Regions from separate parts of the Erwinia sp. TECH1 genome, predicted to be linked through region 3. Evidence: predicted binding sites of a transcription regulator. Region 3 holds the regulator's gene; each other region holds the start of a gene.
What was found. Region 3 encodes PurR, which represses purine synthesis genes. Its sites were predicted from a motif close to CANGCAAACGTTTGCNTG; they were not measured.
Positions count from the first base shown of each region.

Region 1: the regulator PurR is predicted to act here: its motif matches at 4,762-4,779, upstream of purH (bifunctional phosphoribosylaminoimidazolecarboxamide formyltransferase/IMP cyclohydrolase).
Region 2: the regulator PurR is predicted to act here: its motif matches at 5,547-5,564, upstream of tusA (sulfurtransferase TusA).

Region 1 covers NZ_JBSRZK010000001.1:465,741-473,325, reverse strand. The annotation lists rRNA gene ACVWZ0_RS02085 (23S ribosomal RNA) at 1-2,171, opposite strand, end outside; tRNA gene ACVWZ0_RS02080 (tRNA-Ala) at 2,371-2,446, opposite strand; tRNA gene ACVWZ0_RS02075 (tRNA-Ile) at 2,598-2,674, opposite strand; rRNA gene ACVWZ0_RS02070 (16S ribosomal RNA) at 2,749-4,290, opposite strand; gene purH (bifunctional phosphoribosylaminoimidazolecarboxamide formyltransferase/IMP cyclohydrolase) at 4,921-6,510, shown strand; gene purD (phosphoribosylamine--glycine ligase) at 6,524-7,585, shown strand, end outside.
Region 2 covers NZ_JBSRZK010000001.1:4,460,681-4,468,265, forward strand. The annotation lists partial or broken gene ftsY (signal recognition particle-docking protein FtsY) at 1-582, opposite strand, end outside; gene rsmD (16S rRNA (guanine(966)-N(2))-methyltransferase) at 881-1,486, shown strand; gene ACVWZ0_RS21015 (DUF1145 family protein) at 1,476-1,745, shown strand; gene ACVWZ0_RS21020 (DUF2500 domain-containing protein) at 1,775-2,125, opposite strand; gene ACVWZ0_RS21025 (lysoplasmalogenase) at 2,258-2,884, shown strand; gene ACVWZ0_RS21030 (zinc/cadmium/mercury/lead-transporting ATPase) at 2,969-5,191, shown strand; gene tusA (sulfurtransferase TusA) at 5,232-5,477, opposite strand; gene ACVWZ0_RS21040 (7-cyano-7-deazaguanine/7-aminomethyl-7-deazaguanine transporter) at 5,673-6,338, shown strand; gene ACVWZ0_RS21045 (DcrB family lipoprotein) at 6,472-7,029, shown strand; gene iolE (myo-inosose-2 dehydratase) at 7,233-7,585, opposite strand, start outside.
Region 3 covers NZ_JBSRZK010000001.1:2,103,624-2,111,208, reverse strand. The annotation lists gene rnt (ribonuclease T) at 1-541, shown strand, start outside; gene ACVWZ0_RS09945 (Grx4 family monothiol glutaredoxin) at 603-941, opposite strand; gene ACVWZ0_RS09940 (C40 family peptidase) at 1,302-2,084, shown strand; gene purR (HTH-type transcriptional repressor PurR) at 2,404-3,429, shown strand; gene punR (DNA-binding transcriptional activator PunR) at 3,460-4,368, opposite strand; gene punC (purine nucleoside transporter PunC) at 4,483-5,670, shown strand; gene cfa (cyclopropane fatty acyl phospholipid synthase) at 5,969-7,117, shown strand; partial or broken gene ACVWZ0_RS09915 (riboflavin synthase subunit alpha) at 7,152-7,585, opposite strand, start outside.

The DNA of each region.
Region 1 (7,585 bases), 1.6 Mb from region 3:
CAAGGACGGCTCCACGCGGACTGGCGTCCACGCTTCGAAGCCTCCCACCTATCCTGCACATCAAGGACCAGTGTTCAGTGTCAAGCTGTAGTAAAGGTTCACGGGGTCTTTCCGTCTTGCCGCGGGTACACTGCATCTTCACAGCGATTTCAATTTCACTGAGTCTCGGGTGGAGACAGCCTGGCCATCATTACGCCATTCGTGCAGGTCGGAACTTACCCGACAAGGAATTTCGCTACCTTAGGACCGTTATAGTTACGGCCGCCGTTTACCGGGGCTTCGATCAAGAGCTTCTCCTTGCGGATAACCCCATCAATTAACCTTCCGGCACCGGGCAGGCGTCACACCGTATACGTCCACTTTCGTGTTTGCACAGTGCTGTGTTTTTAATAAACAGTTGCAGCCAGCTGGTATCTTCGACTGGCCTCGGCTCGGGGAGCAAGTCCCTCCACCTACGCGCCAGCGTGCCTTCTCCCGAAGTTACGGCACCATTTTGCCTAGTTCCTTCACCCGAGTTCTCTCAAGCGCCTTGGTATTCTCTACCTGACCACCTGTGTCGGTTTGGGGTACGATTCCGTGTTACCTGGAGCTTAGAGGCTTTTCCTGGAAGCAGGGCATCTGTTGCTTCAGCACCGTAGTGCCTCGTCGTCACGCCTCAGCCTTGAAGTGTTCCGGATTTGCCTGGAACACAAGCCTACACGCTTAAACCGGGACAACCGTCGCCCGGCCAACATAGCCTTCTCCGTCCCCCCTTCGCAGTAACACCGAGTACAGGAATATTAACCTGTTTCCCATCGACTACGCCTTTCGGCCTCGCCTTAGGGGTCGACTCACCCTGCCCCGATTAACGTTGGACAGGAACCCTTGGTCTTCCGGCGAGCGGGCTTTTCACCCGCTTTATCGTTACTTATGTCAGCATTCGCACTTCTGATACCTCCAGCAGACCTCACAGTCCACCTTCGACGGCTTACAGAACGCTCCCCTACCCAACAACGCATTCGCGTCGCTGCCGCAGCTTCGGTGCATGGTTTAGCCCCGTTACATCTTCCGCGCAGGCCGACTCGACCAGTGAGCTATTACGCTTTCTTTAAATGATGGCTGCTTCTAAGCCAACATCCTGGCTGTCTGTGCCTTCCCACATCGTTTCCCACTTAACCATGACTTTGGGACCTTAGCTGGCGGTCTGGGTTGTTTCCCTCTTCACGACGGACGTTAGCACCCGCCGTGTGTCTCCCGTGATAACATTCTTCGGTATTCGCAGTTTGCATCGGGTTGGTAAGCCGGGATGGCCCCCTAGCCGAAACAGTGCTCTACCCCCGAAGATGAGTTCACGAGGCGCTACCTAAATAGCTTTCGGGGAGAACCAGCTATCTCCCGGTTTGATTGGCCTTTCACCCCCAGCCACAGGTCATCCGCTAATTTTTCAACATTAGTCGGTTCGGTCCTCCAGTTAGTGTTACCCAACCTTCAACCTGCCCATGGCTAGATCACCGGGTTTCGGGTCTATACCCTGCAACTTAACGCCCAGTTAAGACTCGGTTTCCCTGCGGCTCCCCTATACGGTTAACCTTGCTACAGAATATAAGTCGCTGACCCATTATACAAAAGGTACGCAGTCACCCCCATAAAGAAGGCTCCCACTGCTTGTACGTACACGGTTTCAGGTTCTGTTTCACTCCCCTCGCCGGGGTTCTTTTCGCCTTTCCCTCACGGTACTGGTTCACTATCGGTCAGTCAGGAGTATTTAGCCTTGGAGGATGGTCCCCCCATCTTCAGACAGGATATCACGTGTCCCGCCCTACTCTTCGAACCCACAATAAGCATGCCTTTGTGTACGGGAGTATCACCCTGTACCCTGCGACTTTCCAGACGCTTCCACTGACACACAAACTGATGATGGTTCCGGGCTGTTCCCCGTTCGCTCGCCGCTACTGGGGGAATCTCGGTTGATTTCTTTTCCTCTGGGTACTTAGATGTTTCAGTTCCCCAGGTTCGCCTTGCAGCACTATGTATTCATGCTGCAATGATGCACAAGTGCACCGGGTTTCCCCATTCGGGTATCGTCGGTTGTTGCGGTTCATATCACCTTACCGACGCTTATCGCAGATTAGCACGCCCTTCATCGCCTCTGACTGCCAGGGCATCCACCGTGTACGCTTAGTCACTTAACCTCACAACCCACAAGCGTCCCGAAAGACGGTTGTCAGCTGCAAGCATTTGAGAGACTCGAACATATCGTTGACTTCATTCTTATTACGGAGAATGAAAACGACATGTCGTTTCAATTTTCAGCTTGTTCCGGATTGTTAAAGAGCAAATATCTCAAACGTGACTCGAAAGCCAGTTTTGAGATAGTTTTTGTAAACTGCATGGTGGAGCTAAGCGGGATCGAACCGCTGACCTCCTGCGTGCAAGGCAGGCGCTCTCCCAGCTGAGCTATAGCCCCATACAGTTACTGCAGAGACCATCTACTACCACTCAACCGCGAGTGACACGTCCTTTTTACGGGAAATGTAATTCTTTTCTGGTCAAGGCGTGGCTTCGCGCCGCATATCACGATATGCAAGTGAAGTCACAACGCAGGACAGGAAAGAATTTGGTAGGCCTGAGTGGACTTGAACCACCGACCTCACCCTTATCAGGGGTGCGCTCTAACCACCTGAGCTACAAGCCTGTAGAGGTTTTTTCTGCTCGTTACTTTTCTATCAGACAATCTGTGTGGACACTGCGCACGAAGGTATCTTCAGGTAAGGAGGTGATCCAACCGCAGGTTCCCCTACGGTTACCTTGTTACGACTTCACCCCAGTCATGAATCACAAAGTGGTAAGCGCCCTCCCGAAGGTTAAGCTACCTACTTCTTTTGCAACCCACTCCCATGGTGTGACGGGCGGTGTGTACAAGGCCCGGGAACGTATTCACCGTGGCATTCTGATCCACGATTACTAGCGATTCCGACTTCACGGAGTCGAGTTGCAGACTCCGATCCGGACTACGACGCACTTTATGAGGTCCGCTTGCTCTCGCGAGTTCGCTTCTCTTTGTATGCGCCATTGTAGCACGTGTGTAGCCCTGGCCGTAAGGGCCATGATGACTTGACGTCATCCCCACCTTCCTCCGGTTTATCACCGGCAGTCTCCTTTGAGTTCCCGACCGAATCGCTGGCAACAAAGGATAAGGGTTGCGCTCGTTGCGGGACTTAACCCAACATTTCACAACACGAGCTGACGACAGCCATGCAGCACCTGTCTCAGAGTTCCCGAAGGCACCAAAGCATCTCTGCTAAGTTCTCTGGATGTCAAGGCCAGGTAAGGTTCTTCGCGTTGCATCGAATTAAACCACATGCTCCACCGCTTGTGCGGGCCCCCGTCAATTCATTTGAGTTTTAACCTTGCGGCCGTACTCCCCAGGCGGTCGACTTAACGCGTTAGCTCCGGAAGCCACTCCTCAAGGGAACAGCCTCCAAGTCGACATCGTTTACGGCGTGGACTACCAGGGTATCTAATCCTGTTTGCTCCCCACGCTTTCGCACCTGAGCGTCAGTCTTTGTCCAGGGGGCCGCCTTCGCCACCGGTATTCCTCCAGATCTCTACGCATTTCACCGCTACACCTGGAATTCTACCCCCCTCTACAAGACTCTAGCCTGCCAGTTTCAAATGCAGTTCCCAGGTTAAGCCCGGGGATTTCACATCTGACTTGACAGACCGCCTGCGTGCGCTTTACGCCCAGTAATTCCGATTAACGCTTGCACCCTCCGTATTACCGCGGCTGCTGGCACGGAGTTAGCCGGTGCTTCTTCTGCGGGTAACGTCAATCGACGCGGTTATTAACCGCATCGCCTTCCTCCCCGCTGAAAGTACTTTACAACCCGAAGGCCTTCTTCATACACGCGGCATGGCTGCATCAGGCTTGCGCCCATTGTGCAATATTCCCCACTGCTGCCTCCCGTAGGAGTCTGGACCGTGTCTCAGTTCCAGTGTGGCTGGTCATCCTCTCAGACCAGCTAGGGATCGTCGCCTAGGTGAGCCGTTACCCCACCTACTAGCTAATCCCATCTGGGCACATCCGATGGCGTGAGGCCCGAAGGTCCCCCACTTTGGTCCGAAGACGTTATGCGGTATTAGCTACCGTTTCCAGTAGTTATCCCCCTCCATCGGGCAGTTTCCCAGACATTACTCACCCGTCCGCCACTCGTCACCCGGGGAGCAAGCTCCCCTGTGCTACCGTTCGACTTGCATGTGTTAGGCCTGCCGCCAGCGTTCAATCTGAGCCATGATCAAACTCTTCAATTAAAAGTTCGATTTGCTGCAACAAGTGCAGCGATGCTCAAGTGTAAAACGTCATAATGAATTTCATTATGTGTTCACTCTTAAGACTTGATATTTTTTTGCGTCCGGAGACGCTTGATATCAATCCTGCGAGTGCCCACACAGATTGTCTGATAAATTGTTAAAGAGCGTTGCGGCCAGTGCTTTCGCTTCCTGCCGCGAGGTGGCGTATATTACGCTTTCCTCCTTCAGAGTCAACCACTTTTTCAGAAGTTTTCCTCCGGCGATTCAGCTTCCTGAACCTCCTGAGCCGCTGGCCTGTAAGCCGTTGTGCCGTCTCAGTGGTTGCGCATTATAGGGAGTTCTCGACGGCTGACAACCCCTAATTTTAGAAAAATAGCGCGTTCGCTGCATTCCACAGCAAAAGGGCTATTTATACGCATTTACCCACAAAGTTATCCACATCCGGCGGTAAGAACAAATTTAGACGAGCATCACGCAAACGTTTTCGCTACAATGCCCCGGAAAAATCCCGGCCCCCATTTGGGGGCGTTACCTGAATCTTCGCTGCTTCTTTCTTTATAAAGGAGGGGAAAAGCTAAGATTGATGTAACGCTCTTATCTATGCGAACCAAAGCCAAGGGATAAAACCTCATGCAACAACCTCGTCCTGTACGCCGCGCTCTGCTCAGCGTGTCCGACAAAGCCGGTATCCTCGAATTTGCACAGGCGCTTTCCGCGCGTGGTGTGGAGCTGCTCTCCACGGGCGGCACTGCTCGTCTGTTGGCCGAGGCCGGCCTGCCCGTTACCGAAGTGTCTGACTATACCGGTTTCCCGGAAATGATGGATGGACGCGTCAAAACCCTGCATCCGAAAGTTCACGGCGGCATTCTGGGACGTCGCGGCCAGGACGATGCCATCATGCAGGCGCACAGCATCGCCCCTATCGACATGGTGGTCGTTAACCTTTATCCCTTTGCACAGACGGTGGCGCGCGAAGGCTGCTCGCTGGAAGATGCGGTAGAGAATATCGATATCGGCGGCCCGACGATGGTGCGCTCCGCGGCCAAGAACCATAAAGACGTAGCTATCGTTGTAAAGAGCAGCGACTACGACGCGGTGATTGCCGAGATGGACGCCAACGATAACTCACTACAGCTGGCTACCCGCTTCGATCTGGCTATTAAAGCTTTCGAGCATACCGCTGCCTACGACAGCATGATCGCCAACTACTTCGGCAGCCTGGTTCCGGCCTATCATGGCGAAACCCGCGAGCCTGCCGGACGCTTCCCGCGTACGCTGAATTTGAACTTCATTAAGAAGCAGGATATGCGCTACGGCGAAAACAGCCATCAGGATGCCGCCTTCTATATAGAAGAGAATGTGACTGAGGCTTCGGTCGCCACGGCGCAGCAGGTTCAGGGCAAAGCGCTTTCTTATAACAACATTGCCGATACCGATGCGGCGCTGGAATGCGTAAAAGAGTTCAGCGAACCGGCCTGCGTGATTGTCAAACACGCTAACCCTTGCGGCGTGGCGGTTAGCGATTCGGCTTTGGGCGCTTACGAGCTGGCTTACAAAACCGATCCTACCTCTGCCTTCGGCGGCATTATCGCCTTTAACCGTGAGCTGGACGAAGCGACCGCTCAGGCAATTATCAGCCGCCAGTTCGTTGAAGTGATTATTGCGCCCTCCGCCAGCGAAGCCGCGCTGAAGGTGACGTCGGCTAAGCAGAACGTGCGCGTGCTGATTTGCGGCCAGTGGCAGCAGCGTCAGACCGGGCTGGACTTCAAGCGCGTGAACGGCGGTTTGCTGGTACAGGATCGCGATCTGGGCATGGTGGAAGCAAGCCAGCTGCGCGTCGTGACCAAACGTCAGCCAACAGAGCAGGAGCTACGCGATGCGCTGTTCTGCTGGAAAGTCGCCAAGTTTGTAAAATCCAACGCCATTGTTTATGCGCGCGACAATATGACCGTCGGGATTGGCGCAGGCCAGATGAGCCGCGTTTACTCCGCCAAAATTGCCGGTATCAAAGCAAAAGATGAAGGTCTGGTCGTGGAAGGCTGCGCGCTGGCCTCTGACGCCTTCTTCCCGTTCCGTGACGGTATTGATGCGGCGGCGACGGCGGGCGTGAGCTGCGTTATCCAGCCTGGCGGATCGATTCGCGATGAAGAAGTAATTGCCGCCGCTGATGAACACGGCATTGCCATGATTTTCACCAATATGCGCCACTTCCGCCATTAATAAGGAACCGACAATGAAAATTTTAGTGATTGGCAATGGCGGCCGTGAGCACGCGCTGGCGTGGAAAGCTTCGCAGTCGCCGCTGGCGGAAACCGTTTTTGTCGCGCCGGGCAATGCCGGCACCGCGCTGGAGCCGGCGTTGCAAAACGTCGCTATCGGCGCGACCGATATCCCTGCACTGCTGGATTTTGCACAGCGTGAGCACATCGATCTGACTATCGTTGGGCCGGAAGCGCCGCTGGTCATTGGCATAGTCGATGCTTTTCGCGCGGCCGGGCTGAAGATCTTTGGCCCGACCCAGGCTGCCGCGCAGCTGGAAGGTTCTAAAGCGTTCACCAAGGATTTCCTGGCCCGCCATAAAATCCCGACGGCGGAATATCAGAACTTCACCGACGTCGAGGCCGCGCTGGCCTATACGCGCAGTAAGGGCGCGCCGATTGTGATCAAGGCAGACGGCCTGGCGGCGGGCAAAGGCGTGATTGTCGCAATGACGCTGGAAGAAGCGGAAGCCGCCATTAAAGACATGCTGGCCGGAAACGCCTTTGGCGATGCCGGGCACCGTATCGTGGTGGAGGAGTTTCTGGACGGCGAGGAAGCCAGCTTTATCGTGATGGTTGACGGCGAGAACGTGCTGCCGATGGCGACCAGTCAGGATCATAAACGCGTGGGCGATGGCGATACCGGCCCTAATACCGGCGGCATGGGTGCCTATTCGCCGGCCCCGGTCGTGACCGATGAAATCCACCAGCGCGTTATGGACGAGGTTATCTGGCCGACCGTCCGCGGCATGGCGGCCGAAGGCAACGTCTATACCGGCTTCCTTTATGCCGGCCTGATGATCGATAACAGCGGCCAGCCGAAAGTCATTGAATTTAACTGCCGTTTTGGCGACCCGGAAACCCAGCCGATCATGCTGCGCCTGCAGTCCGACCTGGTCGATCTTTGCCTTGCCGCCGTTGACGGCAAGCTGGATAGCAAAGACTCCGTCTGGGATCCGCGTCCTTCGCTGGGCGTGGTGCTGGCGGCGGGCGGCTATCCTGGCGATTACGCCACTGGCGACCAGATCCACGGCTTG
Region 2 (7,585 bases), 2.4 Mb from region 3:
TTCTTTGGTCGGGCGCGCCTGCTCTTCCGCAGCCTGCTCCTGCTCTTCAGCGGCGTTAGCCTGCTCAACTTTAACCAGCGCGGCAGCGACGGATTCTTCTTCCTCAATGACCTTCAGCTCAGCTTCTGAGGCACCGGCAGAGAGCGCGGCGGCTTCCAGTTCTTCCGGCGTGATGTCATCGGCCTGTTCGGCGGCGATCGCAGCTTCTTCCGGTTCCGGCGCGTTAGCAACAATCTCTTCAGGCAGAGGTTCCGGCTCCGCCTGTACGGCCGCCGTCTCTTCCGGCAGCCATTCTTCTTCTGGTTCCGCCTTAGCGACCGCAAGCTCTTCCGGCAACGGCTCTTCTTCCGGTTCCGGCCTGGCGGCTACGCTCGCTTCCGGCAGCCACTCTTCTTCTGGCTCCGCCTTAGCGACCGCAAGCTCTTCCGGCAACGGCTCCTCTTTCGGCTCCGTCCTGGCGGCAGGTTTAGCGGCTGCGCGCGCTTCCGGCTCTGTTCTGGCCTGTTCGTTCGGGTCTCGTACTGCCTGCTCGCGAGCGACGGTTTCCGTCACTTCTACAACGGCTTCGGCGCGCTGCTCCACGTCAGGGGGCGTGGCGGCATCTGCGGTTTCGCTCTGCTGCTGTTCTGACGTTTGGACCTCTTCCTCAGGCGCTTTTTCTTCGCGTCCTAATCCCAGCCAGGAAAAAAAGCCACGTTTTTTATTTTTTGCCATGGTGCAACCACACTCCTCGCGGGGAAAAAAACCGTCAGGTCTCTGAAAATAATCTTAATCCCCTAGTCTAACACTTTCCTGCTGACGCAACACAGCACCCTTTTTACGTTTCCTCTGCCCGGTAAGCCCGTTAAACTGTGCAACAAATTATGAAGAGTTAAGTCAGATGAATAAAAAACCTCGCGGCGGCAGCGCCGGACAGATCCGCATCATTGGCGGCCAGTGGCGCGGCAGAAAGCTGCCGGTGCCCGACAGTGCCGGACTGCGCCCTACCACCGATCGCGTGCGTGAGACGCTGTTTAACTGGCTGGCGCCCGATATTCAGGGCGCGCGTTGTCTGGACTGCTTTGCCGGCAGCGGCGCGCTGGGGCTGGAAGCGCTGTCGCGCCATGCGGCCTCGGCTACGCTGCTGGAGCTGGAGCGCCCGGTCGCGCAGCAGCTGGAGAAAAACCTGGCCACGCTGGGCGCGGCAAACGGCCGCGTGATTAATACCAATACGCTACAGTTTCTGGCGAAGCCTGGCGAACCTCACCAGATGGCCTTTATCGATCCGCCGTTCCGCAAAGGGCTGCTGGAAGAAACGCTGACGCTGCTGGAAAGCCAAGGCTGGCTGGCGGAAGAAGCCTTAATCTATGTAGAAAGCGAAGTGGAAAGCGGCGTGCCGCCCGTGCCGGTAAACTGGCAGCTGTACCGCGAGAAGGTCGCCGGCCAGGTTGCCTGTCGTCTTTATGTTCGTCGTTCCCCTGAGAAGAGAGAAAGCCATGCTGATTAATCTGGGCAGAGCGCTGATGGTATGCGTATGGGCCTTTTTGCTGCTCAACCTGATCCATCCTTACCCCGCGCCGCTAAAATATTTTATTAACGTCGCGCTGTTCTTTATGGTGATTATGCACGGCTTACAGCTGGTGCTGATGCGCGCCACGCAGGCTAAAGAGGCGCCAAAACTGAGCGGCGCGCTTCAGGCTAAGATCTTCTTTTTTGGCGTGTTTGAACTGCTGGCCTGGCAGAAAAAGCAGTTTCCCAAACAGTAGGCGGCCGGGTCGTCTTTCCGGCCATGCCGTCAGCGCGGCCGGAAGGCGATAAATCGCGTGCCCTGTACCTGTAGTTCGCCCTTTTCTCCCCGTGCCAGCTGGTGATAGTCGCTGGCTTTCAGTACCAGCTTAAAATCTCCCGCGCCGTTCAGCGGATGGAACCACGCTTCGTATCGCATTGTTTCGACCGGAATATTTTCACGCTGGCGCGAGCGTAGGGCAGAGGTGGAGACTTCCCGTTTGTCTTTGATTTCGACCGGCAGGCTGCGTACGGGCGAAGCATCGTTGACCGCCACTTCCTGTCGCTGTTTGATAAATTGCCGGGTTGCCAGCACGGCGATAATGGCCAGCGTAATAAAAAAAATCAGGGGTGGCTTCACGACTTTTCCTCTTTTTTGCAGCGTAAACAGAAAGAATACAACCAGAGACCTCTCATTGTCACATCGTTGGCCCCTGTCCTAAACTAAAACCAGAACTGTGGAATTTAGCATCTAAAAACAAAGGGACACATTATGATCTGGTCGTTTCTGGCAGTGCTTTTTTCCGGCTGGCTGTACGTTGACGCTACTTACCGTGGCCCGCAATGGCAGCGCTGGGTCTTTAAACCGGTCACGCTTTTACTGCTGCTCGCCTGGGCCTGGCAAGCGCCAGCGTTAAGCGCCACGGATTATCTCATTCTGTTTGGTCTGCTGGCGACGCTGGTCGGCGATGCGCTGATGCTGCTGCCCGAACGGCGGATGCTCTACGCTATCGGCGCATTTTTCCTCTCGCATCTGCTTTATACCATCTGCTTCGCCAGCCATATGACGCTGACGTTCTTCTGGCCGATCCCATTGACCGTATTGGTTATCGGCGCGCTGCTGATTGCGGCTATCTGGACAAAGCTGGAGGATCTGCGCTGGCCGGTTTGCACCTTTATCGGCATGACGCTGCTGATGGTCTGGCTGACCACCGAGCAATACGTTTTCCGGCCGACGGACTACGGTTTCTCATTAATGGTCGGAACGTCGCTGCTGCTGCTCGCCAATATCGTTTGGCTGGTTAGCCACTATCGTCGCCGCTTTGCCGCCGACAGTGCCATCACGGCCGCCTGTTATTTCGCGGGTCACTTTATGATCGTCCGCTCGCTCTATCTCTGATTTATGCCTTGACTCTGGAGTCAGCTCCAGAGTGTAAGATAAGCCTGGCGGGGAAGCAGCCCGTCAGGCTTATCTGGAGGCGTCATGCAACAACACCCATCTTCTCCCTGCCTTTGCGGGCAGCGCCACGCGGCCGGACAGCAAGGTTGCAGCAGGCCGCGTCCCGAACTGGGGAAAATCACCTCTTTTCACATCCAGTGCGCCACCGCCAGCGATCCGCTGCCTGAGAAAGAAGAAAGCATCGGCGCGGACTACAGCTGGCAAATCGGCGGCATGGACTGTCCGGGCTGCGCCAGGAAAATCGAAAACGCTGTAGGCCAGCTGCAAGGCGTCACTCAGGCTCGCGTCCTGTTCGCTACGGAAAAGCTGGTGGTAAGCGCCGATAAAGATGTGCAGCAGCAGGTTGAGCAGGCGGTTGCCAGAGCCGGGTTTACCCTGCGCTCTGCCACGCAGCCAGCGGCAAAGTCAGCCGGGTTCTGGCGGGAAAACGGCATGCTGCTGCTGCTCGGCGGGCTTCTGCTCGCCAGCTGGCTGCTACAGACGATCGATCCGCAGGCCGGGAAAGTCGCGTTTATCGTCACCACGCTGGCGGGCTGCTGGCCCGTTGCCCGTACCGCCCTGCGCCTGATGCGCAGCGGGACGCCTTTTGCCATTGAAACGTTAATGACCGTAGCCGCGCTTGGCGCGCTTTTTATCGGTGCGACCGCAGAGGCGGCCATGGTGCTGCTGCTGTTTATGCTTGGGGAACGTCTGGAGGCTTTTGCAGCAGGGCGCGCGCGCCGTGGCGTAACGGCGCTGATGGCGTTAAAACCCGAGCAGGCGTTGCGCATCCGGAACGAGGTGCGTGAAACCGTGGCCGTGAGCGCGCTACGGCCTGGCGATCTTATTGAGGTTGCCGCAGGCGGGCGCCTGCCTGCCGACGCCAGCCTGGTCACATCCTTCGCCAGCTTTGATGAAAGCGCGCTGACTGGCGAATCCATGCCGGTAGAGCGGCAGGCAGGCGAAGCCGTGGCGGCAGGCAGCCTGAGCGTCGATAGCCTGGTGAGGCTGAAAGTCACGTCAAAACCTGGCCAGAGCGCTATCGACCGTATCCTGCATTTGATTGAAGAAGCAGACGCTAACCGCGCGCCGGTCGAACGTTTTCTCGATCGGTTCAGCCGCATTTACACGCCGCTGGTGATGGCTGTCGCGCTGCTGGTGGCAACCGTGCCGCCGCTGTTCTTTGCCGGCGACTGGACGTCATGGATTTATAAAGGGCTGACTTTGCTGCTGATCGGCTGCCCCTGCGCGCTGGTGATCTCTACGCCAGCGGCGATCACCTCCGGCCTGGCCGCTGCGGCCCGCCATGGCGTACTGATTAAGGGCGGCGCGGCGCTGGAAAGCCTCAACGGCGTGCGCACGCTGGCGTTCGACAAAACCGGCACGCTGACCGAAGGCAAACCCCGTATTGAGAGCATTCAGGCCTTTGCTGCCCTCAGCGAAGCGGAACTGCTGACTAAAGCCGCTGCCGTTGAGCAGGGTTCTTCTCATCCGCTGGCCAGGGCGATTGTGCGGCTGGCAGAGCAGCGCCAGCTTGTTATACCTGCCGCTACGGCGCAGCGGGCGGTGGCAGGAAGCGGTATAGAAGCAACAGTGAGCGGTCACAAACTTTTAATCTGCGCGCCCGCTGGACTAAGGCTGACAGCAGAACAGCTGAGGATTGTGGCGGAGCTGGAGTCGGCGGGAAATACGGTGGTCATTATCGTACAGGATGCTATGCCGATCGGGCTTATCGCACTGCGCGATACGCTACGTGCGGACGCTGTTGCCGCGCTGAGCGAACTTCATGCTTTAAACATAGAAACGGTCATGCTGACCGGCGACAACCCGCGCGCGGCGGCCGCTATCGCCAACGAGCTTGCCATCAGCTATCGCGCGGGCCTGCTGCCTGCGGACAAAGTAGCGGCCATTCATGAGCTAAACCAACGGCGCGCCGTAGCGATGGTCGGCGACGGCATCAACGATGCGCCTGCAATGAAAGCGGCAACGGTGGGCATTGCGATGGGCGGCGGCAGCGACGTCGCGCTGGAAACCGCCGACGCGGCGCTGACGCATAACCGGCTGGCGGGCCTGGCGACGATGATCCGCCTGGCACGCGCCACCCATGCCAATATCCGGCAGAATATTGCGCTGGCGCTCGGGCTGAAGGGGGTATTTCTGGTCACCACGCTGCTGGGCATTACCGGGCTGTGGCTGGCCGTGCTGGCGGACTCCGGCGCCACCGCGTTGGTCACGGCGAACGCGCTACGATTGCTGAGTAAGCGCTAACTTTACAACCTGCCCGTGGTGATACGGGCAGGACGCGGCGCTACAACCCCTTTTTTAACAGATAGCGATAGGGTAATTCCTCGGTTGCCTGTGCCAGCAGCGTATGTTCCATAAAGCGGCAGAAACCGGGGATATCGCGCGTGGTGGCCGGATCGTCGGCGATAACCAGCAGCGTTTCGCCCTCCTGCATATGGCGTACGGCTTTACGCACCATCATCACCGGCTCAGGACAGCGCAGGCCCAAAGCATCCAGGGTTTGGTCGGGATTTGCGAACGGTTCGCTCATAACATTCTCAATCAGACAGGAAATGCCCCTATTTTACCCCCGACGTCGGTATGTGCAAGCCAGGCTATGAACGACAACGTTTGCGCTAAAATTAACCATTGCATTAGCAGGCTGATTCGGTAAGATGCCGCGCAATCGCTCAGGCGAGACAATTTTTTGGGTTCCCTCACCCCATAGTTAAAAAAGGCTACATCGATGATCTCTTTCTCTTCTCGTCAGCGTACACATGCGCTGATCTGGCTATCGCTGTTCCATCTGCTGGTTATTACCTCCAGTAATTATCTGGTGCAGCTGCCCATTTCGATTTTTGGTTTCCATACCACCTGGGGCGCGTTCAGCTTTCCCTTTATCTTTCTGGCTACCGATTTAACGGTACGAATTTTCGGCGCGCCGCTGGCCCGACGAATTATTCTTGCGGTGATGATCCCGGCGCTGTTTATCTCCTATAGCATTTCTGCGCTGTTCTATCAGGGCGAATGGCAGGGACTGGGCGCGTTGGCAAGCGTTAACCTGTTTGTCGCTCGTATCGCCTGCGCCAGCTTTATGGCCTATGCGCTGGGACAAATCCTCGACGTGCACGTTTTTAACCGCTTGCGCAAGCTGCCGCAATGGTGGGTAGCCCCCGCCTCCGCTATGTTCCTGGGCAATATCAGCGACACGCTGGCGTTCTTTTTTATCGCTTTCTACAAAAGCCCCGATCCGTTTATGGCACAGAACTGGGTGGAAATTGCGCTGGTGGACTACAGCTTTAAGGTGCTTATCTGCATGATTTTCTTCCTGCCGGCCTATGGCGTGCTGTTAAACGCCACGCTGAAGCGGATAACGGAAAAATCCTCTGGCGCTCAGGTCAACTTCGGCTAGTCTGTCACTCTGTGGCGTCGCGCCCGGCCATGCATTTTGGCGGGCAGCGCGCCACGGCAGGTTGCTTTTAGCCGCTGATTACTATTGTATAAGTTGCTGAACAGCGCGAACGACTAACGTAAAAGGGATCACGATGCGTAACTTACTGAAATATGCCGGTATCGGTTTACTGGTGGTCGGACTGGCCGCCTGCGACGGCAAAGATGATAAAGCCGCCGCCGATGATAACGGCGTCAGCAGCAGCCAAAGCAGCCAGACCGTTACCCTGATGGACGGCAAGCTCAGCTTCTCGCTGCCGGCAGGCATGTCCGATCAAAGTGGAAAAATGGGCACGCAGGCCAATAATATGCACGTGTACGCCGATGCCAGCGGCCAGAAAGCGATTATCGTGATTGCGGGCGACGCCACGAATGAAAGCCTGGACGTGCTGGCGAAGCGCCTGGAAGATCAGCAGCGTAACCGCGATGCGCAGCTGCAGGTAGTGACCAATAAATCTGTCGAGCTGAAAGGCCAGCCAGCACAGCAGCTGGATTCGGTGATTTCGGCCAAGGGCCAGTCTTCCTGGTCGTCAGTGCTGCTGGCGAAAGTTGACGGCAAACTGCTGACCCTGCAGATTACGCTGCCTGCGGACAATCAGCAGCAGTCGCAGACCGAAGCAGAGAATATTATCAACACGGTAGTGCTGAAATAATTTCCCTTTAAAAAAATAGCGCCCGGCGGAAATATCGGGCGCTATTTTTATTTACGCGGCGGTTTTGCAACAGCCTTTTCCCGACCGCGCCGTTTACTAAGTCCTGTTGCCGTTGTGATGGGAAACGCATGCCTGACCATCACTTTCCCGGCTTACTCCTTACTGGCTAACATTTCCCTGTGGGCAATGCCTGACAGATCGGCTTACAGACCTGCGTGTTCGCGAATATATTTTCGGGCCTTAACGGCATATTCGAACGGATTCGCCAGCGCCGGATCCTGCTCCGCCTCCACCACCATCCAGCCTTTGTAACCCGACTCGTCCAGGATTTTAAACACCGGATCAAAATCAATCACGCCATCGCCGGGAACGGTAAAGGTACCTTTTTTTACGCCGTCCAGGAAAGAGAGCCGCTGGCTTCTGACCTGTGCCACCACCTCATCACGCACGTCCTTCAGATGTACGTGATTGATTCGCGGCAGATATTTTTCCAGAATGGCCAGCATTTGCGCCTGGCTGCCTTCCGAGTAGTAGGCATGGCCGGTATCGAACAACA
Region 3 (7,585 bases):
GGAAGTGGCCGCCGTCACGCTGAAAATGAACGACGATGGCTGGCTGGAGAAAGACGAAACGCTCCATTTTCACGTTGAGCCGTTCGAAGGGTCTGTTCTGCAACCCGAAGCGCTGGCCTTTAACGGCATCGATCCTGCCAATCCGCTGCGCGGCGCGGTCAGCGAGTACGAAGCGCTGCACGCCATCTTTAAAGCCGTGCGCAAAGGTATCAAAGATCAGGGCTGCAATCGTGCCGTCATGGTGGCTCATAACGCCACTTTCGATCTGAATTTTATGAATGCCGCGGCGGAAAGAGCCGGGCTGAAGCGTAATCCTTTCCACCCGTTTGTCACCTTTGATACCGCCGCGCTGAGCGGTCTGGTGCTGGGGCAAACGGTGCTGGCGAAAGCCTGTACGGCCGCCGGAATGCCTTTCGACAGTTCGCAGGCGCATTCCGCGCTGTATGATACCGTGCAGACGGCCGATCTGTTCTGTGAGCTGGTTAATCGCTGGAAACGTCTGGGCGGCTGGCCGCTGGCGGAAACGGCGAACCTCGACTAAAAAAAACAGGCCTGACGCATTGTCAGGCCTGTCCGATAGTCTCTTCGCTTAGCGCAACGTTTTATTCTGTTGCGTCGGAAGGATATTTCTGCGCCGTCTCTTTGATCAGCTGCTGCAGTTCGCCCGCCTGAAACATCTGAATAATGATGTCACAGCCGCCGACCAGCTCGCCGTCTACCCACAGCTGTGGAAAAGTCGGCCAGTTGGCGTATTTAGGCAGCTCAGCACGAATTTCCGGATTCTGCAGGATATCGACATAGGCGAAACGCTCGCCGCAGGCGGACAGCGCCTGTACGGCCTGCGCGGAAAAGCCGCAGCTTGGCAGTTTTGGGGAACCTTTCATATACAGCAGAATCGGGTTTTCTGCGATCTGGCGCTCAATCTTCTCAATGGTGCTCATAAATGCCTTCCTCAATCGGCTACTTCGTGTCTGTATAGTGTAGCGAGTCTGCGAGCGTGATGAAAATGTCATTTTCAGTCGCCCGCTGACGCTACGGTCGGAAAACAAAATGTTAAAATACCATTTTCGGTCCGGCGGTGCTGCGTTAACTGTAAATATCAGCGGCAAATTTGCGCAGATAAATGTTTGAACAGGCTAAATTTTACAGCTTTTACCGCTTTGCGACGATTGAAACAAAAAAGGCCTTACTTTTTAGTAAAGAGTTCGATTAGAATCGTCCTGACTGACTGCCCAGGCGCAGATCTCCTTATTTAGCCATGCTCTTGCCACTGGCGGGAGCACAAACTGTTAATGGTAAAGATGCGTTTACTCATCACGTTGCTGATGCTGGCCTTTGCCCAGCTGTTTATGTCTGTGGCGCACGCATCGCCACACGCTGCCGTTAAAGCGGACCACCACAAAGCAGACAGCGCCACGCCTGCTCGTGAAGACGATCGCCGCAAGCGCCGCCCGGTGAAAACCTCTACACGTAAAGTAAAAGAAGCCAGCCCAACCAAAAGCCGTTCGCCCCTTGCTAAAAAGTTTAAGCTGCGCAAAAAAACGCAGACCGTCGCCGCTGCGCTGCCGCCCAAGAAACGCTATGGTCGTCATCGCTTGCGCAACGAAGAGACGGAAGCCTTAACCAGCGGCTCGGCCTCGGCCCCGCTTAAGCTCAGCAAAGCGCATCGCGCCCGCTATCAGAAAGCCCGCGAAACGGCGATGAGCAAGCTGATGAACCAGCTGGGCAAGCCCTATCTCTGGGGCGGCACCTCGCCCAAGACCGGTTTCGACTGTAGCGGTCTGGTCTGGTATGCCTATAAAGATCTGGTGAAGTTTAAGATCCCTCGCACCGCTAACGAAATGTACCATCTGCGGGATGCGGCTTCGATCAAGCGCAACGAGCTGGAAAAAGGCGATCTGGTATTTTTCAGCATCAACGGCCGCGCCTCGGCGGATCACGTTGGCGTTTACCTGGGCAACGGCAAGTTTATCCAGTCGCCGCGTACCGGCAAGGATATCCAGGTGAGTATGCTCAGCGAAGATTACTGGGAGCAGCACTACGTCGGCGCTCGCCGCGTCATGACGCCGAAAACTATCCGCTAGCCCACTCAGCAGGCTGGAGGCCCGGATCGCGCAAACGATCCGGGCCGGTTTACTCTTATTTGCGCAAAATTTTCGCCTGTTGCCCTAAAACCCTCGTGTTCTGCGCCTGCTCTTGTTAGAATCCACGGTTTGTTGCGCAACAGGCATTTAGCCGACATGATGTTCTGCTCAAGTCTGTTTCGCCACCCTGAACTCCCTCCTGTTATAACCATTCCGCAACAAATTATGCGCAACTTATATCAGGATTATCATCATTCCAGGCAATCGTTTAACAAACCGCTTTTCAGTGACTTACTGAACAGCGCAGGAGTCTTTTTCCATGGCAACCATAAAAGATGTGGCCAAACGCGCCGGTGTCTCAACCACCACGGTGTCCCACGTCATTAATAAAACCCGCTTTGTCGCTGAAGACACGCGGGAAGCCGTCTGGGCAGCGATCAAAGCGCTGCACTATTCGCCCAGCGCCGTGGCCCGCAGCCTGAAGGTCAATAACACCAAAACCATTGGCCTGCTGGCGACCTCCAGCGAGGCGCCCTATTTCGCCGAAATTATTGAGGCGGTTGAACACAGCTGTTTTGCCAAAGGCTATACGCTGATTTTGGGCAACGCGCATAACGAACTGGAAAAGCAGCAGGCCTATCTGTCGATGATGGCGCAAAAACGCGTCGATGGCCTGCTGGTCATGTGCGCCGAGTACCCGGATGAGCTGATTAAGATGCTGGAAGATCACCGCAACATCCCGATGGTCGTCATGGACTGGGGCGAGTCGCGCGGCGATTTTACCGACACTATTCTCGATAACGCTTTTGAAGGCGGTTATCTGGCAGGCCGCTATCTGATCGATCGCGGCCACCGCGATATCGGCGTGATCCCGGGCCATATGGAGCGCAATACCGGCGGCGGTCGTCATGCCGGCTTCCTCAAGGCGCTGAACGAAGCGGGGATTACGCTGCGCGAAGAGTGGCTGGTTCAGGGCGATTTTGAGCCGGAATCGGGCTATCGCGCCATGCAGCAGCTGCTGGCGCAAAAACAGCGTCCTACCGCGGTATTCTGCGGCGGCGACGTGATGGCGATGGGCGCGATTTGCGCCGCAGACGAGATGGGCCTGCGCGTACCGCAGGATATTTCGGTGATCGGGTATGATAACGTGCGCAACTCGCGCTACTTTACCCCCGCGCTGACCACCGTCCACCAGCCGAAAGAGCGTCTGGGCGCAACGGCCTTCAATATGCTGCTCGATCGTATTACCAGCAAACGCGAAGAGCCGCAGACGATTGAAGTGCATCCGACGCTGATTGAACGTCGCTCCGTAGCGGACGGCCCTTTCCTCGACTACCGTCGCTAAGCGCACGGGCGGCCATCCGCTGCCCGTCTTTTACGCCTCCCGCAGCCATTCGCTGTTCAGCGTTTCCGTTTCGCCTAAATAATCCAGCAGCCAGCGCAGCGCTGGCGACGCCTGCTGTTCCGACCAGCTGACGCAGCAGGGGCTATCCGGAAAAGGCGGATCCAGCCTCAGTTCGCACAGCGAGCCGTTTTGCAGCAGCGGTTGCGCAAGATGCCCCGGCACCATGCCGACACACAGCCCGGCCAGCAGGCAATCAAACGCGCTCTCCCAGTCCGGCGCGACCAGCCGTCGCTGATTATCCAGCGTCCAGGTGGTTCTTTTCGGCAGCGCGCGCGAGGTATCTTCCAGCACCAGCGAAGGCCACTCCCGGATCGCCTCCTCGCTAACCTTCTCCCGGTGTTGCGCAAGCGGATGATCCGCCTTCACCACGCAGCGCCAGTTGAGCATTCCCATATTGCGAAAGGCGAAGCGTCCGCCGACCGGAATGGCCTGCGTCGCGCCTATCGCCACGTCAACCCGGCCGTCGGCCAGCGCATCCCATACGCCGTTGAATACCTCCGGTGAAAGATGCAGTTCCATATCGGGAAAATGTCGGTAAAAATCCACCACCAGCTGGCGCGTACGCGCGGTTTTAACAATGCGATCGACGGCAATATTCAGCTGGCCGCGCCAGCCGTTGGCGACCTGCTGACACTGGCGTCGCGTGGCAAGCATTTTTTTGATAACACTCCGCCCTTCCTGAATAAAGACCTCGCCCGCCGCCGTTAAGACCACGTCCCGGTGACGCCGCTCGAACAGCGGCACCGCCAGCCACTCTTCCAGCTGGCGCACGGTATAGCTGATGGCGGACGGAACGCGATGCAGCTCCGCCGCTGCGGCGGTAAAGCTGCCGGTTCGGGCGACCGCATCAATCACCTCAAGCGAGTGTTCTGACCACATATTCTTCCTGCAAAATTTTTGAACGCAAGACGCAAATATTACCGTTTCACAACCGCTATCGCACTCTTTTACACTGCCGTCCGCTATTCACCTGATAAAAAAGAGCAAAATCTCATGCCGTCGAAAGGATTTTTACTTTACCTCGCGCTGCTCAGCGTTGCGGGTTTTCTTGCCACCGATATGTATCTGCCCGCCTTTACGGCGATGCAGCAGGATTTGCAAACCGAAGCGGGCGTCATCAGCGCCAGCCTCAGCCTGTTCCTGGCCGGGTTTGCCAGCGCGCAGCTGTTCTGGGGGCCGCTTTCCGACCGCATTGGCCGCAAGCCGGTGCTGTTGATGGGGCTGGGGCTGTTTGCCGTCAGCTGCGGCGCAATGTGGTGGGCGGAATCCACCACCATGCTGCTGACGCTGCGCTTTTTACAGGCGGTAGGCATTTGCGCCGCCGCCGTCAGCTGGCAGGCGCTGGTAATCGATCGCTATTCCGGCGCGCAGGCCAACCGCGTGTTTGCCACTATTATGCCGCTGGTGGCGCTGTCGCCGGCGCTGGCCCCGCTGCTGGGTGCCTGGCTGCTGAACCACTTTGCCTGGCGGTCGATTTTCCTGGCGCTGCTGCTGCTGGCCCTGATCCTGCTGGTCGCCACGCTTTTTCTGTCGACGCCTGCGCCAAAAGAGCATAAAGAAGAGGCGAAAGTAGGTTTCTTCACGCTGCTGAAGTCACCGATCTGGAGCGGCAACGTGCTGATTTACGCCGCCTGCTCCGCCAGCTTTTTCGCCTGGCTGACCGGTTCGCCATTTATTCTGGCCGAACTGGGCATGTCGCCGGGCGATATCGGCCTTAGCTACGTGCCGCAGACGCTGGCCTTTCTCGCCGGCGGCTACGGCTGTCGGGCGCTGCTGAAGCAGACCGAAGGCGCTTCGCTGCTGCCCTGGCTGCTGACGCTGTATGCCCTCAGCGTGGGCGCGTTTTTCATCGCCGCACAGGTGGAAACGCCTTCGACCTGGGCGCTGCTGCTGCCGTTTTGCGGTATGGCGCTGGCCAACGGCGCTATCTATCCGATTGTGGTGGCGAATGCGCTGCTGCCTTTTCCGCAGGCCAGCGGTAAAGCAGCCGCGCTGCAAAACACGCTGCAGCTTGGTCTCTGCTTCGTCGCCAGCATGATTGTTTCCGGTTTTATTGCTAACCCGCTCGCCACCACGTCGCTGGTCATGCTCAGTACTGTGTTTTTGACAATTATTGGCTATATTTTACAAAGGACGACGTTAGCCAACGCTCCCCTGACCCACGCTCAGAGCCGTCGTTAACTGGCTGAATCTATTTAGTTAGCGTCCTAACGATAAGGCGTTGAATATTGCCTGAGGTGAGCATATACTCAATTTCAGGCAATAATTCATAACAACTTTGTATCATTTTTTTGATTCCTGACAGGGTTGTCCGGGTGTTCTCTTTTGTGGCAGGCGTCACCCTCATTCTGTAGGTTTCAGTTCAATCCTCTGTAACGCCGGATATCAGGCGCACGGCTAAGCGTGCGTTTTCTCAAACCCTGTGGAAATTGATGATTCTTTTTCTCAGGTTTCAATCACGAAGGGTGATGGGGAAGCTATGAGTTCATCGTGTATAGAAGAAGTGAGCCTGGAAGAAAATCAGTGGTATCGAATCGCCCAGGAAATGTTACGCAACGCGGATATCGAAATTAACGGCACCCGTCCCTGGGATATTCAGGTGACCCATCCCGATTTTTTTAAACGCGTGATGCAGGAAGGGTCGCTGGGCCTGGGCGAAAGCTATATGGACGGCTGGTGGGAGTGCGAGCAGCTGGATATGTTTTTTCACCGCGTGCTGCTGGCTAAGCTGGATCAGCAGCTTCCTCGCCATTTTAAAGATACGCTGCGCATCGCCGCCGCGCGCCTCACTAATCTGCAATCCCGCAAGCGCGCCTGGATTGTCGGCAAAGAGCATTATGACCTTGGTAATGACCTTTTTACGCTGATGCTTGACCCCTACATGCAATACTCCTGCGGCTACTGGAAAGAGGCGGAAACGCTGGAGCAGGCGCAGCAGGCTAAATTAAAAATGATCTTCGAGAAACTTCAGCTGGAACCCGGTATGTCGCTGCTTGATATCGGCTGCGGCTGGGGCGGGCTGGCGGCTTATGCGGCGCGGCATTACAACGTCAAGGTGACTGGCGTGACGATCTCCGCCGAGCAGCAGAAGCTGGCGCAGCAACGTGGTGAAGGGCTGGACGTCACCATCCTGCTACAGGATTACCGTGACCTCGATCAGCAGTTTGACCGCATCGTTTCCGTTGGTATGTTTGAGCACGTCGGGCCAAAAAATTACGCCACTTACTTTAACGTGGTCGATCGCAATCTGAAGCCGGACGGCATCTTTTTGCTGCATACCATTGGTGCGAACAAAACGGACGATAATGTCGATCCGTGGATCGATAAATATATTTTCCCTAACGGCTGCCTGCCCTCCGTACGCCATATTGCCGAGGCGCACGAACCGCATTTTGTGATGGAAGACTGGCACAACTTTGGGGCGGATTACGATCTGACGCTGATGGCCTGGCACCAGCGCTTTTTAGCCGCGTGGCCGCAGCTGGCGGATAAATATGGCGAACGCTTTAAGCGCATGTTCAGCTACTACCTTAACGCCTGTGCGGGCGCTTTCCGCGCGCGGGATATTCAGCTCTGGCAGGTGGTCTTTACCCACGGTAAAGAGGGCGGATTGCGGGTGCCGCACTAGCGGACAAGGTCGGCCACTAAGCCGACCTTGTTTATTACTCTTCCGGCTGAATTTCCGCAGCGGCCGCCGCCAGCAGCGCCGCTTCACGCTGCGCCAGCACGCGCTCAACGGTTTCCACAATCGCCTGGGTATGCGGATCGATTTCAATATTCACTCTGTCGCCCAGCCGCTTGCCGCCCAGCGTGGTTCTTGCCAGCGTTTCCGGGATCAGATGCACGCAGAATTTGCTTTTGGTGACTTCGCCAACCGTCAGGCTGATGCCGTCAATCCCAATAAAGCCTTTGTGCAGAATATATTTCATCTGCTCGCTGTCCTGCGGCTTAAACCATATTTCGCGGTTATTTTCAGACGTCAGGATTTTGCAGATTTCGGCGGTAGTCATAATATGACCGGACATTAAATGGCCGCCGATTTCATCGCTGAATTTCGCCGCGCGCTCTACGTTAACAATATCGCCGGGCTTTAAAT